DNA from 2 places in the Rhizobium sp. CB3090 genome. Region 1 is predicted to be linked to the other one. Evidence: predicted binding sites of a transcription regulator. Region 1 holds the regulator's gene; the other holds the start of a gene.

Evidence for each region. Region 1 encodes LexA, which represses DNA repair genes until DNA is damaged. Its sites were predicted from a motif close to TGTTCNNNNTGTGTTCNG; they were not measured.
Region 2: QA646_RS09275 (UvrD-helicase domain-containing protein) is a predicted target of LexA. The motif match lies at 1,050-1,067, and genes of this name have one in related genera.

Annotation. Positions count from the first base shown of each region.
Region 1 is NZ_CP121662.1:1,310,233-1,313,538, forward strand. Features, by position in the region: gene QA646_RS06420 (ComEC/Rec2 family competence protein) at 1-1,312, shown strand, start outside; gene lexA (transcriptional repressor LexA) at 1,293-2,015, opposite strand; gene QA646_RS06430 (DUF2721 domain-containing protein) at 2,405-2,896, opposite strand; gene QA646_RS06435 (mechanosensitive ion channel domain-containing protein) at 3,003-3,306, opposite strand, start outside.
Region 2 is NZ_CP121662.1:1,909,747-1,913,052, forward strand. Features, by position in the region: gene QA646_RS09270 (flagellin) at 1-710, opposite strand, end outside; gene QA646_RS09275 (UvrD-helicase domain-containing protein) at 1,120-3,306, shown strand, end outside.

The sequences.
Region 1 (3,306 bases):
GGCAGAGCGCGCTTTCATCATGATGGCGATCATGCTGGTCGCCGTGCTCTTCGATCGGCCATCCCTCAGCCTTCGCAATGTGGCGCTGTCAGCGATCGTCATCCTCATTCTGTCGCCGTCGCAGGCACTCGGTCCAAGTTTTCAGATGTCTTACGCGGCGACGTTGGCACTGGTGTCCGGTTATTCGCTCTGGACGAAAAGACCGCATCGGGAGAGCATTCTCTCCCGGTTCCGGCTCATGCGTCCGCTGCTCTTGGTCTCGCGCTTCTTCGGAGGCATATTGTCGACTTCCTTTATCGGCGGCGCATCGACCGCTATCTTCTCGATAGAACATTTTCACCGATTGGCGACATATGGTCTTCTCGCCAATCTGGCGGCGATGCCGGTCGTCTCCTTTATCATCATGCCATTTGGCATGGCGGCTACGATGCTGATGCCATTTGGCGTCGATGCTCCATTCTGGCAGGTCACCGGCGCGGGACTTGATGTCGTCATCGCCATTGCCAAAACGGTCGCCGCTTGGGGTGGCAATATTCCTTTTGGCCGGCTACCGGTCTGGCTGTTTCCGACGGTCATAACCGGCTTCTTGCTGATGACCTTGCTGAAAACACGATTGCGGCATGCGGGTGCGCTTGTGATCCTCGGTTCGGTCGCCGTCGTGACCCTCAGCCCCGGTGTCCCAAAACCCGATCTGATGATCTCCGAGGATGGCACGCTGGTCGCCTTGCTGCGCAATGGTGCGTTGACGACCAATCGTGAAAAACCGCCCGATTTCATCTTCGGGCAGTGGCAAAGAGCCCTGGCGATCACTGAGCAGCAACCGCCGATGATGCTTCCGCCCGACAGCCAGCTCCCTAAAATCAGCAAATCGGACAAGCATCGCCGCCTGAGTTCCGAAGAACAGAGCGCAGTTCGAAAGGCGATGGATGCTGCACTGGACGATGCCGGGCAGGGCGGCTTCGCCTGCCAGAAAGGTGCGTGGTGCGTGGCAATGCTGGAGAATGGTGAGATGCTTGTCACCATTGAAGACGCTGCCTATCTCGCTGCGGCCTGCGACACTGCCAATATTGTCGTCACTCCCGTACGGCTGCGTCTGGATCGCTGCCGCTCCGGCGCGATGCTTTTTACCGGCGCAACGCTACGCCGGACGGGAGCTATCGAAATGAACCTCAGCGCCGACAAACCAGCAATAACGACTGCGTTCGACAATCTGACGCGGCCATGGAGCCTTCATCGCGCCTATGACTGGCGAACGGGCACTTTCGGAGCGCCGATCGCACGGGTGTCACCGGTCAGTGATAGCGGCGAATGAGGCCGACAAGCTTGCCTTGCACCTTCACACGATCCGGCCCGAAGATGCGGGTCTCGTAAGCAGGGTTCGCCGCTTCAAGCGCGATCGAGGCGCCCTTGCGACGAAACCGCTTCAACGTCGCCTCCTCATCATCGACGAGAGCAACGACGATGTCGCCAGGATTGGCAGTCGTGGCATTGCGGATAATGACGGTATCGCCGTCGAAGATGCCGGCATCGATCATCGAGTCACCCTTGACCTCCAGCGCATAGTGCTCGCCGGAGCCAAGCATGTCGGCGGGAACGGTGATGTCGTGGGTATTGTTCTGGATGGCCGAGATCGGAACGCCGGCGGCGATGCGGCCCATGACAGGGACCGAGACCGAACTGTTGTTTTCCTCATTCACTGGCCTGCTGGGAGCGGGTGGCGGCACAAGCTGCGGCTTGCCAAGGCTGCCCTCGATGACGCTTGGCGAAAAGCCGCGGCGCGGCTGTAGGCTCGGGCTATAGGCCTCCGGCAGCTTGATGACCTCCAGTGCCCGGGCCCGGTTCGGGAGGCGGCGTATGAAGCCGCGCTCTTCCAAAGCTGTGATGAGACGGTGAATGCCGGACTTGGACGCAAGGTCCAGCGCATCTTTCATCTCATCGAAAGATGGCGGAACACCGGACTCCTTCATGCGCTCGTGAATGAAGAGAAGCAGTTCCTGCTGCTTGCGCGTCAACATCGTTTTGAACCTCGGGACTGAGAAGGCGTCGTGAAACAAATCCAGAACGAACACTATATGTTCCATATGTGTTCCGCAAGCCCTTAAATTTTGGTGAAGATTTTGTAAGCGCATCAAATAAACGGGAACATAACAAGTCCTGGCCGGATGGATTTTCCCGATGTCTACGCGCTAAGCGGCGGAAATATATGCGAAAACTCGCAGCGTAAAATTTCGCCGGTCGGAAGCGACCCATCCCAAAAGCAATGAAAAGCCGCGTTGTTTGCTCAATAAGCTCTTTGGAGGACGATGCTCTACGAACGATGGAGAGCAAGCTGCAGATTAGGCAAGGAAGATCGGATTTCAGAGCGGCTGAGACTGGCGCAGTCACTAGTAAATTGGACCTGATTTCAATAGGTTGATTCCTTTCTCGAACTCCTGTGCCTATGTTCGAGCAAGGTGCGATCGTTTGCGATCTGCCTCAGCATGCTGTGCCCAGCCAGAATCATTTCGAAGAGGAAGGCCACAAAAGCGCCCATGAGCGCGATGACGGCAAGGCCGAAGAACCAGAGCAGCATCTGCTCGCGGAATTGCTGGCGAATCGCTCCGCTCATGAGGCCGAGCGTCGCAAGGCATGTGCACACACCGGATGCCGTGCCGAGCAGGACAGCAATCTCGAGCGCCAATGTTCGCCGCCGCAGATAGTAGAGTTGCAGCAATCGCGTTTCATCCGGGTCCTCCGAGGTCACCCGTTCGAAAAGGCTGTTGACCCGGTCGGAGACGCGAGCGAGCCTGGCCGAGAAGACATTCAGACACCCGGCAGTGCCGGCCAGCAAAAAGACCGGCGTCAGCGCTATTTGAATAACGTGTGCGGCAGCAGACGTTAGCTGGTCGTTCAGCACGCTTGATCTCCTTCCTATCCAACGTTGTCCGCTATCAGGTTCGGGGAGTTGCTTCGCCGAGGAAGCGCCTCAGTGTGAGCGAGGGGGCCGATCTCACGCGAATGTTTCACGTCGGTGGCGCCGGCGATTGTGGCATCTGTTCAGCGGTTCTCTTTTTGTGCATCGTCAAAGCGGCGGCAGCGACGTCGGATTTCTCCTCCCCGCCCACTTGGACAGTCGGCTGAGCGAATTCGATACCGTTTTCCATGAAGGCGTCGCGGATCATGGTATAGGCTTGCCGCCGGATGTAGGTTTGCCGACCGGGAAGGACGGTGAAGGCAAAGCTCAGTTCGATACCGAAGTCGCCGATCTGTTCGACGCCCTTCATTTTCAGGGTCTCGAGGATTTGCGGCCCGATTTCCGGATCTTCC
Region 2 (3,306 bases), 600 kb from region 1:
TCGAGCGAGATTTCCACCTGCCCGCTCGTGTCGCCGTTTTGGCTGCTGATCAGCACATAGTTTTGCGCCGCTCCCGCTTCCGTCGCAAAAGCGGTGGAAGTCAGCACGCCATAGCCGCCGGTGCCGCTTGACTGATCGTCGATCAGATATCGTGCATCCGTCGATACGATCGGGCCGCTCGTCGAGCTGACGCCCTCATAGTTCAGCATGCCGATCGAAACCCTGCCGTCGGTATGGCGGATGAGGGAGCCCGGGATTTCGTGCGGCTCGGTCGGATCTTCACCGTCCTGGAGCATGACCCAGTTGACGCCGTTGAAGCTCGTCGACTGGCCGACGCTGCGAAGCTGGTCCTTGAGCTCGCTGATTTCGTCGTTGAGTTTGGTCTTGTCGACGCTGCCCTCATAGGCGGTCACCAATTTCGACCTGATCTGCGTTACGATGTCGATGGCACTGGTAATGCCGGTGGAGGCGGTACTGACCGTGGCAGCAGCAAGCCCCAGCGCATCCTGCACTGCCGAGACGGCGCCGATATCGGTGCGCGTCAATGTCGAGATCGTCCAGTAGGTGGCGTTGTCCTTCGCGGTCTGCACACGAAGGCCGGACGACATCTGACGCTGTGCGACATTCAGATTCGCCTGCGTGTTTCGAAGGACTTCAAGGGCTGTATTGACGGGGGAACTGACCCTTATGAAGGTCGAAAAAATACTCACGGCACATGAACTCCGGACACAACGATACGCAACAAATACAAGGAGACATTGGAACCATGCCGCGGGCACTCATGCGCGCGGGCCGACTGAAGTCGGCGAAGGTTGAGCCCGGCAAAAAACAGCGCCTGAACTCGAGCGGTTACAGGCACCTATGATTAGCAATCATGCTTAAAAAAGCGATAATCGAAACTGCCGATTTACCATAAATCGCCCCTCGCCCGAAAATTGGGCATCGCGTTCAGGTTGCGACTATTCTGCTGTTCTGAACGTAGCCGCCGCTTTCATGTGTTCGCGCTTGGGGATGCCAAACGGTTATTGAAAGGCTCGATTATCAGGAAATGTGCACTTTTTGTTCTATTTATCGGCTGTTTCTTTTGCCTTTCAGGGCAGAATCATTACATTGAGCCGCATGACTATCGGACATGACGACATTCCCTTCTTTGACGAGGAGCCGGAGCACGTGGCCCCGCGTCGGCCCAGCCCTGCCCCCAGCGCCGGCGGCGGCATTGCGGCCCGCGCCATGGCCGCACGCGACAGCGGCCGTCGGCCCGACTATCTCGCCGGGCTCAACGCGGAACAGGCGGAAGCGGTCGAGACGCTGGATGGGCCGGTTCTCGTGCTCGCTGGCGCCGGCACCGGCAAGACGCGAGTGCTGACGACCCGCATCGCTCATATTCTCTCCACCAATCGCGCTTTTCCCTCGCAGATCCTCGCCGTCACCTTCACCAACAAGGCCGCGCGCGAGATGAAGGAGCGCATTGCGCTGCTCGTCGGCGGCGCGGTCGAGGGCATGCCCTGGCTCGGCACTTTCCATTCAATCGGCGTCAAGCTGCTGCGCCGTCACTCCGAACTGGTCGGCCTCTCCTCGAGCTTCACCATTCTCGACACCGACGATGTCGTGCGCCTGCTCAAGCAATTGATCCAGGCCGAGGGCCTGGACGACAAGCGTTGGCCCGCCAAACAATTCGCGGGGATGATCGACACCTGGAAGAACAAGGGTCTCGGCCCGGCCGATATTCCGGAAGGCGATGCACGCGCCTTTGCCAACGGCAAGGGCCGCGAGCTCTATGCTGCCTACCAAAACCGCCTGAAGACGTTGAACGCCTGCGACTTCGGCGATCTTTTGCTGCATCCGATCAATATGTTCCGGCAGAATCCTGATATATTGAAGGATTATCACAAACGTTTCCGCTACATCCTGGTCGACGAATATCAGGACACCAACACCGCGCAATACATGTGGCTTCGCCTTCTGGCACAGCGTCAGAAGGGCGAACCGCAGAATGTTTGCTGCGTCGGCGACGACGACCAGTCGATCTACGGCTGGCGCGGAGCGGAAGTGGATAACATCCTGCGCTTCGAAAAAGATTTTCCCGGCGCCAAGGTCATCAAGCTCGAGCGCAACTACCGCTCGACCGAACACATTCTCGGCGCCGCCGCGCATCTGATCGCCCATAACGAGGGACGGCTCGGCAAGACGCTGTTCACCGATCGCTCCGATCCCGATGACATCAAGGTGCAGGTGCATGCTTCTTGGGATTCCGAGGAGGAAGCACGCGCGATCGGTGAAGAGATCGAGCAGCTTCAGCGCAACAAGCACAATCTCAATGACATGGCCATCCTCGTGCGCGCCTCCTTCCAGATGCGCGAATTCGAAGATCGCTTCGTCACGCTCGGCCTGAACTATCGCGTCATCGGCGGCCCGCGCTTCTATGAGCGCCTCGAAATCCGCGATGCCATGGCCTATTTCCGCCTCATCTGCCAGCCGGCCGACGATCTTGCCTTCGAGCGCATCATCAATACGCCGAAGCGCGGCCTCGGCGACACGACCGTGCGCGCATTGCATGATTATGCTCGCGTCCGCGACATTCCGATGCTGGCGGCGGCGGCCGATATCATCGAGACGGACGAGATGAAGCCGAAAGCGCGCAAGGCACTTTTCGACGTCGTGCAATCCTTCCGCCGCTGGCAGGGACTGCTTGAAAACACGCCGCATACCGAGCTTGCCGAGCAGATTCTCGAAGAGTCCGGCTATACCGACATGTGGAAGAACGACAAATCGGCAGAAGCGCCCGGACGGCTGGAAAACCTGAAGGAACTCATCCGCTCGATGGAAAGCTTTGAATCCATGCGCGGCTTCCTCGAACACGTCGCCCTCGTCATGGACGCCGAGCAGAACGAGGATCTGGACGCCGTCTCGATCATGACGCTGCACTCCGCCAAGGGCTTGGAATTCGACACCGTCTTCCTGCCCGGCTGGGAGGAAGGCCTGTTCCCGCACCAGCGCTCGCTTGATGAAAGTGGCCGCGCCGGTCTGGAGGAAGAACGCCGCCTCGCCTATGTCGGCCTCACCCGCGCCAAGCGTCGCTGCCACATCTGGTTCGTCTCCAACCGCCGCATCCACGGCCTCTGGCAATCGACCATCCCGTCGCGCTTCCTCGACGAGCTGCCGGAAACCCATGTCGAAGTTGCCGAGGTGGAGCAGTCCTATGGCGGGTACGGCCGCGGAGGCTACGGCCAGTCTCGCTTCGACAAGGCCGATCCCTTCGCCAACTCCTATTCCACCCCCGGCTGGAAACGGGCCCAGGCCAACAAG